2 regions of the Kitasatospora sp. NPDC054768 genome follow, and region 1 is predicted to be linked to the other one. Evidence: riboswitches for the same ligand, from Rfam matches in the RefSeq annotation. Region 1 holds a riboswitch; the other holds the start of a gene.
The links. A riboswitch is a leader RNA that binds a small molecule or an ion and turns the genes downstream of it on or off. The one in region 1 is predicted to bind thiamine pyrophosphate.
Positions count from the first base shown of each region.

Region 2: linked by a shared signal. The riboswitch ahead of ACWGKU_RS19420 (purine-cytosine permease family protein) and the one ahead of thiO (glycine oxidase ThiO) in region 1 are both predicted to bind thiamine pyrophosphate.

Region 1 covers NZ_JBSHBN010000039.1:5,967-13,495, reverse strand. The annotation lists gene pknB (Stk1 family PASTA domain-containing Ser/Thr kinase) at 1-229, opposite strand, end outside; gene ACWGKU_RS14605 (thiazole synthase) at 316-1,113, opposite strand; gene thiS (sulfur carrier protein ThiS) at 1,117-1,356, opposite strand; gene thiO (glycine oxidase ThiO) at 1,353-2,528, opposite strand; TPP riboswitch at 2,532-2,644, opposite strand; gene ACWGKU_RS14590 (NAD(P)/FAD-dependent oxidoreductase) at 2,728-3,936, shown strand; gene ACWGKU_RS14585 (Rv2175c family DNA-binding protein) at 3,979-4,344, shown strand; gene thiE (thiamine phosphate synthase) at 4,344-4,997, shown strand; gene ACWGKU_RS14575 (polyprenyl synthetase family protein) at 5,055-6,185, opposite strand; gene metF (methylenetetrahydrofolate reductase [NAD(P)H]) at 6,382-7,296, shown strand; gene ACWGKU_RS14565 (hypothetical protein) at 7,501-7,529, shown strand, end outside.
Region 2 covers NZ_JBSHBN010000059.1:29,077-36,605, forward strand. The annotation lists gene ACWGKU_RS19400 (MFS transporter) at 1-690, opposite strand, end outside; gene ACWGKU_RS19405 (MerR family transcriptional regulator) at 736-1,563, opposite strand; tRNA gene ACWGKU_RS19410 (tRNA-Ser) at 1,682-1,769, opposite strand; gene ACWGKU_RS19415 (S1C family serine protease) at 1,833-3,707, opposite strand; TPP riboswitch at 3,989-4,133, shown strand; gene ACWGKU_RS19420 (purine-cytosine permease family protein) at 4,126-5,544, shown strand; gene ACWGKU_RS19425 (glycerophosphodiester phosphodiesterase) at 5,685-6,509, shown strand; gene ACWGKU_RS19430 (ATP-binding protein) at 6,870-7,445, shown strand; gene ACWGKU_RS19435 (DUF5926 family protein) at 7,515-7,529, shown strand, end outside.

The sequences.
Region 1 (7,529 bases):
CCACGTTGGGGTGGGTGAGCTTGGCGACGGCCTTGGCCTCGCGGATGAAGCGGGCGGTGAAACCCGCGTCGCCGGCCAGCGAAGGGTGCATCACCTTGAGTGCGACCACGCGGTCCAGACGGGTGTCGGTGCCCTTGTAGACGGTGGACATCCCGCCGGTCGCGACGCGCTGCTCGACCCGGTACCGGTTGTCGAGCAGGGCGCCGATCAAGGGGTCGTGCAGTGCCATGTCCACTCGGAGAGTCTAGAGCCGCCCGGGACGGCCGGTCCCGGAGGACACCGCCTCCGGGACCGGCTTGTGACATGCGCGACGGTTCAGAACGCGGGGCGCTCGCGGCTGTCCAGGTCGGCCCGGCCGGCCATCGCGGAGGAGGCCTCGGCGTGGAAGCGGCGCGGGATCCGGCCGGCCCGGTGGGCGAGCCGGCCCGCCTCGGCGGCGTGCCGCATCGCCTCGGCCATCAGCACCGGGTCCTGAGCCCTGGTCACCGCGGAGGCGAGCATCACCGCGGCGCAGCCCAGCTCCATCGCCAGCGCCACGTCGGAGGCGGTGCCGGCGCCCGCGTCCAGGATCACCGGGACGCCCGCACCCTCCACGATCAGCTGGAAGTTGTGCGGGTTGCGGATGCCCAGGCCCGAACCGATCGGCGAGCCCAGCGGCATGATGGCCGCGCAGCCGACGTCCTCCAGCTTGCGGGCCAGCACCGGGTCGTCGTTGGTGTACGGCAGGACGGTGAAGCCGTCGTCGACCAGCGTCTCGGCGGCGTCCAGCAGCTCGATCGGGTCGGGCAGCAGGGTGCGCTCGTCGGCGATCACCTCCAGCTTGACCCAGTCGGTGCCGAGCGCCTCGCGGGCCAGTCGGGCGGTCAGCACGGCCTCGCCGGCGGTGAAGCAGCCGGCCGTGTTGGGCAGCACCCGGATGCCGTTGCGGGTCAGCACGTCGAGCACGGAGCCCTGGGTGGTGGCGTCGACCCGGCGCATGGCGACGGTGGTCAGCTCGGTGCCGGAGGCGAGCAGCGCGCGCTCCAGGACCGCCAGGCTGGGGGCGCCCCCGGTACCCATGATCAGCCGGGAGGAGAAGGCCGTCCCGGCGATGGTCAGAAGGTCGTCGGCCATGGTTCAGCCTCCCTGCACGGCGGTGAGGATCTCGATCCGGTCGCCGCCGGCCAGCGCCGTCCCGGGCCACGAACCGCGGGGCACCACGGCCTCGTTGAGCGCGGCGGCGACACCGGTGTTGGCGGCGCTGACGGCGGCCACCACCTCGGCGAGGGTGGTCGTGGCGGACACCCGGCGGGGCTCGCCGTTGACGGTCAGGGCGATCTCGTTCGGGGTGATCTCGTTCGGGGCGATCTCGGTCATGCGGAGGCCTTCGCAGCGGGGGGTTCGGGGGAGAAGCGCAGGGGCGTGAACGGCCTTGCCGTTTCGGGGACTTCACCGGTGGCCAGGTACTCGGAGACCAGGTCGGCGGTCACCGGGGTGAGCAGCACGCCGTTGCGGTAGTGGCCGGTGGCGGCGACCAGCCCGGGCAGTGACGTCGGGCCGAGCAGCGGGGCGTTGTCCGGCGATCCGGGGCGCAGCCCGGCGGAGGTCTCCAGCAGCGGGAGTTCGGTGATTCCCGGGACCAACTCGTGGGCGTCGCGCAGGAGTTCGTACACCCCGCCGGCGGTGACGGTGGTGTCGTAGCCCTGCTCCTCGGTGGTCGCGCCGACCACCAGCTCGCCGTTCTCCCGGGGCACCAGGTACAGGTGCCGGCCGCGGACGACGGCGCGGACGTTGCGGGACAGGAACGGGTGGTAGGCGTCCGGGACGTGCAGCCGCAGCACCTGCCCCTTCACCGGGCGGATCGCGGGCAGCACACCGTCGGGCAGGCCGGGCAGCCGGTGGCTGTGCGGGCCGGCGGCGAGGACGACCTGCCCGGCGCCCACCCGTTCCCCGGTCGAGAGCCGGGCGCCGGTCGCGCGGCCGCCCTCGACCAGCAGCTCGACGGCCTCGGCGCGGTGCAGCAGGACGTTCGCGTTCTCGCAGGCGGCGGCCAGGGCGGTGAGCAGGCGCCGGGGGTCCACCTGGTGGTCGTCCGCGACGTGCAGGCCGCCGCGCACGCCGGGGGCGAGCATCGGCTCCAGCCTGCGGGCCTCCCGGCCGGTCAGCCAGGTCGAGTCCAGACCGAGCCGCTGGTGGAAGGCGTGCAGCTCGCGCAGTTCCTCGCGGTCGTCGGAGTCCAGCGCCACGGCGACGGTGCCGCAGCGGCGGTAGCCGGTGTCCCGGCCGCCGCTCGCCTCGGAGAGCTCGGCGGCGAAGGCCGCGTACCGCTCGTTCGAGGCCATCCCGAGGCGGAGCAGCGGCTCCTCGCCGTACTGCAGCTCGGTGACCGGGGCGAGCATCCCGGCCGCGACCCCGGCGGCCCCGCCGCCGGGGGAGGGGTCGACCACGATCACGTTCCGCAGCCCGCGCTGCGCGGCGCGCCAGGCGACGGCGAGGCCGATGACGCCCCCGCCGATCACCAGCACGTCGGCGTGGGCGCCTGATGGCAAGCGTGACAAAGCTGCTCTTCTCCCTTCGCCGGTATGACCCGGATCAGGTTCGGACGGTCGCAGGCCGTGCCAGCCCGCCTCTCAGCCCGGTGCGCCGGGCTCCCGTGTGGTGCCCCCACCTTAACGCCGGGGGTCGGCCCGGCCGAAGGCCCGTACAGCGGGCGGACGGCCCGCAGGCCGCCGCGTCGCGCTGAGTACAGTGACGGGCGTGGCAGAGCTGAGCGGAACGGATCAGGTGGTCGTCGTCGGAGCCGGGCTGGCCGGGGCGCAGTGCGCCCTCAAGCTGCGGCAGGGCGGCCGGCAGGGGCCGATCGTGCTGGTCGGCGAGGAGCCGCACGCGCCGTACGACCGGCCGCCGCTCTCCAAGGACGTGCTGCTCGGCAAGGCCGACTCCACCGCCCTGGACATCGACTACGGGCCGCTCGGCATCGAGCTGCTCACCGGCCGCCGGGCCACCGGCCTGACCCCCGGCGTGCTGCACACCGACGGCGGCGACCTCCCGTACGGCTCGCTGGTGATCGCCACCGGCGCCGTCCCGCGGGCCCTGCCCGGCGCCGAGCGCGCGCACCTGCTGCACACCCTGGACGACGCCCTGGCGCTGCGCGCGCTGCTGCGCCCCGGGCTGCGGCTGGTGCTGGTCGGCGCGGGCTGGATCGGCGCCGAGGTGTCCACCGCGGCCCGCGCGGCGGGCTGCGAGGTGACCGTGGTCGAGGCCGGCCCGGCGCCGCTGCCCGGCGCGCTGCCGACCGAGGTCGGCTCGGCGATGGCCGCCTGGTACGCCGGGGCCGGGGTCGACCTGCGCTGCGGGGTCGGCGTGGCCGCCGTCCAGCCCGGCGCGGTGCTGCTGGCGGACGGCTCGCACCTGCCCGCCGACGAGGTGGTGGTCGGCATCGGGGCCCGCCCCGCGACCGGCTGGCTGGCCGGATCCGGGGTCGAGCTGGACGCGGCCGGCGCCGTCGTGGTGGACGGGCGGCTGCGCACCTCGGTGCCCGGGGTGTTCGCGGCCGGCGACTGCGTCAGCTACCCCTCGGCCCGGGCCGGGGCCCGGCTGGCCGTCCAGCACTGGGACCACGCCCTGCAGTCCGGCGAGGCGGTGGCCGCAGCCGTCCTGGGCGCGGACGCGCCGGCCTACGACCCGGTGCCGTACTTCTGGTCCGAGCAGTTCGGCCGGATGGTCCAGTACGCCGGCCGGCACGCCGAGGGCGACGAGCTGCTGTGGCGCGGCTCCCCGAGGGACGGCGACTGGTCGGTGCTCTGGCTGCGCGACGGCGTGCCGAGCGCGTTGCTGGCCGTGGACCGGCCGCGCGACCTCACCCAGGGGCGGAGGCTGATCGAGCGCGGTACGGCCCTGGATCCGGCCCGGGCGGGCGACCCGGCGGTGCCGCTGAAGTCGGCCGTCGCGGGGTAGTGCCTGGTGCGCGGTGGGCCGCGGAGGTGGCAGTCTGGTGGCGTGAGTGAGATCGAAAGCAAGATTGAAGCCCTGGTCACCGACTGGATGTACCTGCCCGACATCTCGGAGCAGTGGGGGGTCCGGGTCACCGAGGTACGTGACCTGGTCAAGAACGGCGGCCTGATCGCCGTCCGGCGCGGGCCGAACAAGTCGCTGCAGGTCCCGGCGGCGTTCATCGACGGCCCGGGCCTGGTCAAGCACCTGTCCGGCACCCTGACCGTCCTGCGGGACTGCGGGTACAACGACGTGGAGATCCTGGAGTGGCTCTTCACCGAGGACCCGTCGCTGCCCGGTAGCCCGATCCAGGCGCTGCGGGAGAACCGCGGCACCGAGGTGAAGCGCCGCGCCCAGGCGATGCTGATCTGATGGCGGCGGACACGCTGCGTACCCGGCTGGCCGACGCCCGGCTCTACCTGTGCACCGACGCCCGCCGGGAGCAGGGCGACCTCGCCGAGTTCCTGGACGCGGCGCTGGCGGGCGGGGTGGACATCGTCCAGCTGCGGGACAAGGGCCTGGAGGCCAAGCAGGAGCTGGAGGCCCTGGAGGTCTTCGCCGACGCCTGCCGCCGGCACGGCAAGCTGCTGGCCGTCAACGACCGTGCCGACGTCGCCCACGCGGCCCGGCCGGACGTCCTGCACCTCGGCCAGGACGACCTGCCGGTGCAGGCCGCCAGGGCGATCCTCGGCGAGGACGTGCTGATCGGCCGTTCCTGCCACGCCGAGTCCGAGGTGGACGCGGCGATCGCCGAACCCGGTACGGACTACTTCTGCACCGGCCCGGTCTGGCCGACCCCGACCAAGCCGGGCCGCCCGGCCCCGGGCCTCGGCCTGGTCTCGTACGCGGCGAAGCAGGACACCGACCGGCCGTGGTTCGCGATCGGCGGGATCGACCTCGGCAACCTGGACGAGGTGCTGGCCGCCGGTGCCCGCAGGATCGTCGTGGTGCGGGCCGTCACCGCCGCGGCGGATCCGCGGGCGGCCGCCGCCGAGCTGTCCCGCCGGGTGCGCGCCGCGCTCTGACCGGCCCGGATCAGCGGGATCCGGGGGCCCGCAGGCCCCCGGGGCCGTCGCCGTCCGTCAGTACTTGCGGACGGTGGCGGCCTCGGCCAGGGCCAGCAGCACCGTACGGGCCCGGTCGTCGGCGAGCGGAGCGGCCTCCAGCGCGGCCAGCGACTGCCGCATCAGCTCCTCGATCCGGTGCTCCACCAGCTCGGGCGCGCCGCTGCGGGCGACCAGCGCGCGCAGCTCGGCGACCTCCGGGGCCGCCAGGTCCGGCGCGCCGAGCCGCTCGTCCAGGTGCCGGGCGTCGGCGGCCGGCAGGCCCCGCATCGCGTGCGCGACCAGCAGGGTGCGCTTGCCCTCGCGCAGGTCGTCCCCGGCCGGCTTGCCGGTGACGGCCGGGTCCCCGAAGACGCCGAGCAGGTCGTCGCGCAGCTGGAAGGCCTCGCCCAGCGGCAACCCGAACGCCCCGTAGGCCTCGACCAGTTCCGGCCCGGCACCGGCCAGCAGCGCACCCACCTGCAGCGGCCGCTCGATGGTGTACTTCGCGGACTTGTAGTGCAGCACCGTCCGCGCCCGGTCCAGCGCGCCCTCGTCGGTCGAGTCGCCGGCCACCGGCTCCAGGACGTCCAGGTACTGGCCGAGCATGACCTCGGTGCGCATCAGGTCGAACACCGGCTTGGCGGCGAGGACGGCGGCCGGCTCCAGGCCGGAGCGCAGGAACAGCTCGTCGCACCAGATCAGCAGCAGGTCGCCGAGCAGCACCGCGGCCGAGGTGCCGTACTGCTCGCGGTCGCCGCGCCAGCCGCTGTCCCGGTGCAGCGCCTCGAAGCGGCGGTGGACCGAGGGCAGGCCGCGGCGGGTGTCGCTGCGGTCCATCAGGTCGTCGTGCACCAGGGCGCTCGCCTGGAGCAGCTCCAGGGCGGCGGCGGCGTTGGCGATCGCCTCACCGGTGGCGCCCCCGGCCGGGCCGCCGGCGCCGCGCCAGCCCCAGTAGCAGAAGGCCGGGCGCAGGCGCTTGCCGCCGTCCAGCAGGAAGTCGCGCAGCGCGTCGGCGGCGGGGGCCAGCCGGGGCGAGATCTTGTCGAGCAGCACGGACTGGCCGTCCATGAACGCGGCGAGCGCCGCGTTGACGCGGGTGCGGACGTCCTCCACGTCAATGGGGTTGGCCGCACTGGGGTTGGCCGGCCGGGTGCTGGACGAGGTCACGATGGGGCTCCGCTGGTTCTCTGGGGTGCAGCAAGCGTAACGGTGCGGCTGGGAACGGGTGTGCGAGCGGCCCCGCGGGGGCTCGGAGGAGGCGCCGCGGGACGGGGTCGGGGCGAACCGGAACGTCTTCCATCTCTTGTCTCAATAGGTGGAATACGGTTGTCCGGCCCCTTCGAACGCCGGATAGCCTGCCAGCATGGCACTCGGTATCGCTTCCACGAGAACGGATCGCGCACTGACGGTGCGCGACCTCCTGGCGGCCGGAAAGCGCTCCTTCTCCTTCGAATTCATGCCGCCGCGCACCGAGGTCGGCGAGCAGAAACTCTGGGACGCCATCCGTCGGCTCGAACCGCTCGACCCGAACTTCGTCTGTATGACCTACGGCGCCGGCGGCTCCTCGCGCGAGCGCACCGTCAACATGGTCGGCCGGATCGCCACCGAGACCACCCTGACCCCGGTCGCCCACCTCACCGCGGTGGACCACTCGATCGCGGAGCTGCGCAACATCATCGGCCAGTACGCCGACCAGGGCGTGCGGAACGTCCTGGCGGTCCGGGGCGACCCGCCCGGCGACCCGATGGGCGAGTGGGTCAGCCACCCCGAGGGCGTCACCTACGCGTACGAGCTGGTGGAGCTGATCAAGGGCATCGGCGACTTCTGCGTCGGTGTCGCGGCCTCGCCGAACATGCACCCGCGCTCGACCGACTGGGACGAGGACATCCGGCACTTCGTGGCGAAGATCCGATCCGGGGCCGACTACGCGATCACCCAGATGTTCTTCGAGGTGGACGACTACCTGCGGCTGCGCGACCGGGTCACGGCCGCCGGCTGCGAGACGCCGATCATCCCGGAGATCATGCCGGTCACCAACGCCAAGCAGCTGGAGCGCTTCCCCCAGCTCAGCGGCTCGGCCTTCCCCGCCGACCTGGAGGCCCGCCTGCGGGCGGCCATCGACGACCCGGCGGCGCTGCGGGCCATCGGTATGGAGCACGCCACGGCGATGGCCGAGCGCCTCCTCGCCGAGGGCGCGCCCGGTCTGCACTTCATCACGCTGAACCACTCGACGGCGACGCTGGAGATCTACCAGAACCTGGGGCTGCACCAGCGCTGACCGGCGGGCCGGGCCCGCGCCCGCGCAGCGCCGACGCCGGGTGTTCACGAGCCCGTCACCGCACCGACGTTGACGGGCCCGGTCGTGTGCGGCCGTCGTCCGGGGCGGCGGGAACGCGATGCGGTACCCCGGCCGTTGAACCGGTACAGTCGCCGCACACGCGCGGCGCACGAGCGCGGGTACGCGACTGGAGGTAGCGGGCGGATGGGCATCGGATACCTGCTGCTGTACAC
Region 2 (7,529 bases), on a different contig from region 1:
CAGCAGCGGGTCGGCCACGGCGAGCCGGACGCCGGACGCCGCCTCGCGGAGCAGTCCCGCCCGCGGACCGGACGGCCCGTCCTCCGGGGGCCGCACCCGCAGCAGAACCAGCAGCACGACCCCGAAACTCGCCGCGTCCGCCAGCGCCGCGCCGGACAGCCCGCCGGCCGCGACCAGCAGGCCGCCCAGCGGTGCGCCGAGCAGGACGGCGCTCTGCCCGCCGGCCTGCCGCAGGGCGAGCGCCCGGGGCAGCCGGTCCGCGGGCACCAGCCGGCGGGGCATCGAACCGCCGGCCGGGAGGTGGAAGGCGTCGACCGTCCCGATCACGGCCGCCGCCGCGACCAGCAGCCACAGCGGCGTCCCCCAGGAGGCCGCCACCAGGGCCAGCACACCGGTCGCGACCAGCATCACCGTGTCCCCGGCGAGCATCACCCGCCGGGCGCCGAAGCGGTCCGCGACCGCGCCGCCCAGCAGGACCAGCGCGGTGCGCGGCACCGTGATCGCCGTCAGGACCAGCCCGGCCGCGCCGCCGCCGTGCGCGGAGGCGGCCCAGCCGAGGGCGAAGTACAGCGCGGCGTCACCCAGCAGTCCGGCCTGGACACCGGCCAGCCAGAGCAGGTACCTCCGCGGCAGCGCGGCCCGCGGAGCGACAGTGGCAGTGGCAGTGGCAGTGGCAGTGGCAGTGGTCATGCCGGGCGACGCTAGGGCCCTCGACCCGGTCGAGGGCAAGCGCGGCTACCGCCGGACCACCGGCTCCTGCAGCTCGGTGACCCACCCGGCCCGGTCCTCCGGGCACTCCAGGTACAGCTCCCGGGCGTAGCCGGCCGAGCGGTAGCCGTTCTCCTCGATGAAGCGGGCCAGTTCCTGGCCGGTGCCCAGCACGTCGTCCATCGGACCGCGGTGCACGATCGTCGCCGCCTCCTCGATCGGCGGCAGGTCGAGCACCTCGAAGTCGTGCTCACCCGGCCGCACCGACGGGCCCACCGGGACGGCCACCAGGACCAGCACCGAGCCGTTGCCCTCCGGCGCGTCCTGGTAGCGGGCGACGGACGGGCCGGCCGCCTCGACCCCGGCCGCGGCCAGCCTCCGGCACAGTTCGGCGAACAGCGGCCCGATCACCGGGCCGATGTCCTCCGGCTCGTAACTCGTGGCCGCACCGGCCAGTTGGGCCACCCGGACGGACGGCACCCGCTTCACCACGACATCGTGTGCGGACATGGTCCCCTCGCTCTCGATCGTCCGGAGCCTCGCCTCCACCCGGGCCAGCCGCAGCTCGTCGGCGGCGATCGCCTCGGCGAGCTGGGCCCGCCGCAGCCGCAGCATGCCGCGCAGTTCGGCCGCGTCCACCTGCTCGTCCAGGACGGCGCGCACCTGCTGCAGGGTGAAGCCGAGCTCCTTGAGCGCGATCACCCGGTTGAGCCGGGCCAGTTGGGACGCCTCGTAGGAGCGGTACCCGCTGACCGGGTCCACCCGGGCGGGCCGCAGCAGCCCGATCGCGTCGTAGTGGCGCAGCATCCGTACCGACACCCGGCCGTGGCTGGCGAAGTCTCCGATGTTCAACATGATGCGCCCACTCCATCCCCTGCCACCGTGTCAGGGTCAACCCGGCCGTCCGGGAAACACCGAGGGCGGGTGCCGAGCGAACTCGGCACCCGCCCTGAGCAGGTGGTTCTCCTACCGGCGGAGAGCGTGGGATTCGAACCCACGGTACGGGGTCACCGCACGACAGTTTTCAAGACTGTTCCCTTAGGCCGCTCGGGCAGCTCTCCAGGCGGAGGTCAGCCTAACGGGTCCGGCGGGGTTCGGCGCACACGTTTCGGTGCGGGCGGGGGTCACGACTGGTCGCCCTCGCGCTGACCGAGGGTGACCTTGGTGTTGAAGGTCTGGCCGTTGCGGGTGTACTCGACGTCGACGGTCTCGCCGGGCTTGTGCGTCCAGATCCGGCTGACCAGGGCCGGGCCGTTGTCGATCGGCACGCCGCCGAGCTTGGTGATGACGTCCCCCGGCTTGAGGCCGGCCTTGTCGGCCGCGCCGCCGGGGGTGACGGCCGGCTGGCCCTGGATGTCCTTGGTCTGGATCTGCGCGCCGTCGCCCTTGTAGTCGTCGTTGCGCAGCACGTCGAGCTTGGCGTAGACCGGCTTGCCGGTCTTGATCAGGGTGTCCGCGACCCACTTGGCCTGGTTGATCGGGATGGCGAAGCCCAGGCCGATGCTGCCGGCCCGGCCGTTGGCGGAGGCGTTGGACTGGATCGCCGAGTTGATGCCGATCACCGCGCCGCCGGAGTCGAGCAGCGGGCCGCCGGAGTTGCCGGGGTTGATCGAGGCGTCGGTCTGCAGGGCGTTCATGTACGAGGCCTGCGAGCCGGTGTCGTCGCCGGAGGCCACCGGGCGGTCCTTGGCGCTGATGATGCCGCTGGTGACGGTGGACTCCAGGCCGTACGGCGCACCGATCGCGACGGTGGCGTCACCGACGTTGACCTTGTCGGAGTCGGCCAGCGGCAGCGGGGTCAGCTTGCTCTTCGGCGGGTTGTCGATCTTGACCACGGCGACGTCGTAGCCCTCGGCGTGGCCCAGCACGGAGGCGCTGTAGGAGCTGCCGTCGGCGAACTTGACGGTCAGTTTGCCGCCGTTGAGGGTCGGCGCGACCACGTGGTTGTTGGTGAGGATGTGGCCCTCGGTGTCGAAGACGAAGCCGGTGCCGGTGCCCGACTCGCCGTTGCCCTGCGCCTTGATGGTGACGACGCTGGGCAGCGCCTTCTGCGCGATGGCGGCGATCGAGCCGGGGGCGGGCTCGTTCTTCTGGGTGTCGCTGGCCTGCACGGTGGTGCTGCGGTGGTCGTTCGCGGAGCTGCGCTTGTCGGCATTGTCGGTGACGGTCACGCCGAGCACGCCGCCGGCCACACCGGCGACCAGCGCGACGGCCGCGATCAGGGCGACCAGGCCGCCGCGCTTCTTGCGCGGGCCGCCGGGGCCGACCGGACCGCCGGGGTGGTCCGCCGGGTAGCCGAGCGGGCCCGCCGGGCCGCCGGGGTAGCCCGCGCCGCCGGAGGTGGAGTCGTGGGCGGGGCCCCAGCCGCCGAGCGGCTGACCGGCCCCGAAGGGGTGGTGGCCGTGCGCGGCGGGGGCGGCGCCGTAGCCCTCGTGCGCGCCGGGGGCGGCCGGAGCGGCGCCGTAGCCCTCGTGCGCGCCGGCCGCCGGGACGCCGTGGGTCGGGGTGGCGTACGGGTTGTCGACCGGCGGCAGCGCCGGGGCGGCGGGGGCCGCGGCCGGGGCGGGCGCGGCGAGCGGGGCCACCGGAGCCTGCGGGGCGGGCGGCAGGACCGGCGGCGGCGCGTCGATGTAGCCGGTGACCGGGTCGACGGCCGGCTGCTCGGCGGCGGGCGCCGCAGGGGACGCGGGGGCCGCGGGGGCCGCGGGGGCCGCGGGAGCCGCGGGGGCCTCCGGTGCGGGCACCTTGGTGAAGGCGACGGTGGGCTTGTGCCCGCCCTCGGCCGGGACACCCTCGGCCGCGACGGCGTCGACGGGCGGTGCCGCCTCGACGGGGGCGGCCTCGACGGCGCCCGACTCCGGCTCGGGCACCCGCCGGAAGGCCATGGTCGGCTGGTGCCCGCCCTGAGCGGGGCCTTCGGAAGCGGACTCGGCCGCCCCCTGCCCGGCGGGCTGCTCCCCCTGCGGCCCGGCGGGCCCAACCTCGCGCTCGGTGCTCACGGACGACCTCCATAGCTGGCAGAACCAAGGACCATAGTTTTTCGCACTGTCGATTCGATTGCCGTAAGGACCCCTCTGAAGAACTCATAAGAATCCTTAGCCGACGCAGACGCCGACACCCGACGCCGGCACCGAACACCGGCTCCGACACCCACGCCGGCACCCACGCCGGCACCGGCACCGACGGCCGAGGCTCCCCTCCCCCGCCGGGCGTCCCGCGATGCGGACCGCACACCCTCGGCCTTGGGCGTTCGCCCCCGTGCCGGTTAGCCTGTCGCTCCAAACTGACACGCGGGAGCTTGGACCCACCAGGCTGAGAGTGCGCATGTCGACCGTACGCCACACGAGTGACGGACGGTCGAGGGGGCGCTGACCGCCGGAACCTGTCCGGGTAATGCCGGCGTAGGGAGTATCGGCCATGCCGCCTGCTTCGCCATCCTCTTCTTCGGGCGCGAACGTTCCCGCCCCCGGTGCGGACGCCTCCGCCGCGGGCGCGACCGCCGTCCTGGAGCGCCCCGAGCACGTCGAAGCGCCCCTGGTGCTGGACACCGAGCCGCCGCGCACGCTGCGCTTCCGGGACCACTTCGCGCTCTGGATGAACCTGGGCGTCAGCCTGATCGGCTTCTCCACCGCCGCCACCGTGCTCGGCGCCCCCGGCAGCGAGCTGTCGCTGGTCGCCGCGGTGACCGCGATCACGGTCGGTACGGCGGTCGGCACCGCGATGCTCGGCGTGGCCTCGCTGATCGGCGCCCGCACCGGCGCCCCCGCGATGGCGAACCTGCGCGGTCTGTTCGGCACCCGGCTGTCGTACCTGCCGACGGTGCTGAACATCGTGCAGTGCATCGGCTGGGGCGTGTTCGAGCTGCTGACCATCTCGGCGGGCGCGCAGACCGTCGCGCACACCACCGGCTACCGCTGGCTGTTCGTCCTGCTCGCGGGCGCGCTGACCACGGCGCTGACCATCTGGCCGCTGGGCTCGATCGCGGTGCTGCGCCGCTTCGTGGCCGGGGCGGTCGCGGTGGCGATGGTGTACTTCACCGTCCAGCTGGGCCGCCAGGGCGTGCCGGACCCGGGGGCGGGCAACTGGCACGGCTTCCTGGGCGCCACCGACGCGATGATCGCGGTGTCGGTCTCCTTCGTCCCGCTGGCCGCCGACTACACCCGGCACTCGCGCACCCCGCGCTCGGCGTTCTGGGGCAGCTTCTCCGGCTACACGATCGCCCAGGTCTGGTGCTACGTGCTCGGCCTGATGGCGCTGCTGCAGTCGGACGGCGATCCGAACCGGATCTTCGACTCCTTCCTCGGGGTCTGGGCCGGCTGGCTGTTCCTGCTGGTGCTGGTGCTGCGCGAGACGGACCAGTCCTTCGCCAACGTGTACTCGACGGCGATGTCGGTGCAGAACCTGCTGCCGAAGGTGGACCGCCGGGTGCTCTCCGGCGCGATCGGCGCGCTGACCACCGTGCTGGCGCTGCGGATCGACGAGTTCACCGACACCTACTACGGCTTCCTCGGGCTGATCGGCTCGGTGTTCGTGCCGCTGCTGGCGGTGCTCGTGGTGGACTACTTCCTCGGCGCCGGGCGGCGCGGCTGGAACCTCTCCGCCGACGCGCCGTCCCGCTGGCCGATGCTGCTGCCGTGGGCCCTGGGCTTCGCGGTCTACCAGTTCATCGCGCCGACCAAGGTGGCCGGCTGGTGGACGGACTTCTGGACCTCGGCCCAGGAGTCGCTGCACTTCACCCCGCAGGAGTGGACCTCCGCCTCGCTGTTCGCCTTCCTGGTGCCCGCCCTGGTCACCTGGGCGCTCACCCCGCTCTCCCGCCGCGCCGACCGGCACTGAGCGGGCCGCCCGCACCGGGCGAAGCGGGGGCGGCCCGGCCCCGCGGGCCCGGCCGGGACGGCTCCGCGGGCAGGAAGACGGCCCCACAGGTTGGGGCCGTCTTTGTCCGCGCTTCACCTGTGCCGCCTATCGTTGGGCCTGTGACCAGCCCAGACCTGTCCTCGCCGGCGGCGCGCACCGTGCCGTCCGTCCAGGTGATCGCCCACCGCGGTTCCTCCCACGCCCTGCCCGAGCACACCCTCGCGGCCTACCGGCGCGCGCTCGACGAGGGCGCCGACGCGCTGGAGTGCGATGTCCGGGTCACCGCCGACGGCGCGCTGGTCTGCGTGCACGACCGCCGGATCGGCCGGGTCTCCAACGGCCGGGGCACCGTCTCGGCGATGACCCTCGCCGAGCTGGAGGACTACGACTTCGGCGCCTGGAAGACCGGCCGCCCCAGCGTCGACCCGGAGCTGCGCGGCGTGCTGCGGCTGGAGCGGCTGCTGGAGCTGGTGGTGGAGTGCGGCCGCCCGGTGGACCTGGCGATCGAGACCAAGCACCCGGTGCGTTTCCGCGGCCGGGTGGAGGCCGAGCTGCTGCGGACGCTGGAGCGGTTCGGGATCGGCGCGACCCGGGGCGGCGACCGCCCGTCCGCCCGGATCATGAGCTTCTCCTCGATCGCGCTGAACCGGGTGGCCGCCGCCGCGCCGCAGTACCGGCGGGTGTTCCTGTTCGAGCGGACCCTGCCGCTGCTCGGCCGGCTGCGCGAGGGTTCGCCGCTGCCGGGCGGGGCGCGGATCGCCGGCCCGGGCATCGAGCTGGTGCGGGCCCGCCCGCACCTGGTGACCAGGCTGCGCGAGCTGGGGCACGAGGTGCACGTGTGGACGGTGGACGAGCCGGCCGACGTCGAGCTCTGCCTGGAGCTCGGGGTGTCCGCGATCATCACCAACCGGCCCGCGGAGGTGCTGGCGCAGCTCGGCCGGTGATCCGCCGGCGCGTCCGGGGCCGCACCCGCCCGATCCGGTCGCCCCGAACCGGTCGCTCCGTCCGGTCGCTCCGTCCGGTCACTTGCGTCCGGTCACTTGCGTCCGGTCGGCCCGGTCGGATCCTCCCGATCCGATCACTCCGGTCCGATCACTCTGGTCGGCAGTCAAACCTTCCTTGCGCGAAATTGCCGGAATTCTTGCATCCAGGCGACAGAGGGTGAGCACGGAATGACCTGATGTCGACCGTCGGTCGCCGCACTCGAAATGGGCTCGCGGGATCGTCCGGTGCTCGTTTCCGACGCATTACCAAGGGGCATCTCTCCCTCGGCATACGCTGAAGGAGGTCCGGGGGTGGCGTTGATGGTGGCGCGTGAAGTGCCGACTTCATCGACCATGGCAGTGCCGCACGGCCCAGCGAGTGTCGGGGTCGCACGGCGCCGACTGCGTCGAGATCTGGGTGACCGGCAGATACCGGAACCGGTCATCGATGATGCTGTTCTGATCCTTTCCGAGCTGTTGAGCAACGCCTGTCGATACGCCCGTCCGCTCGGCCCGCTGCCGGCCCTGGGCCGCAGCGGCCGGGCCGAGGTGCTCGGGCAGGTGCTGGTCGGCGTCCCGTCCGGGACGCGCGCCGCACCGGGCGGCCGGGAGTCCGCCGAGGGCTCGGACGAGCCGGACGGCGGCGTGCTGGTCCGCTGGCAGATGCACGCCGACGGGGTGCTCACCCTGGAGGTCACGGACGGCGGGGCGGCCACCCGGCCGCTGCCCGCGAGTCCCTCGCTGACCTCGCGCGGCGGCCGCGGCCTGAGCATCGTCGACCAGCTGGCCAGCGACTGGGGCGTGCGCGACGCCCCCGGCGAGGTCACGGTCTGGGCGGCGCTGCCCGCCCGGGCCCGGCACGCCCGGCGCACCGGGGGCGACGCCCGTAGCGCGTGAGCCGGGCGCGGGGAATGTGTCGTTAGGCTTCCCGGAACACAGGACCACCGTTTCCGGGAGAGCCGCAGCATGGGCAAGAAGGCC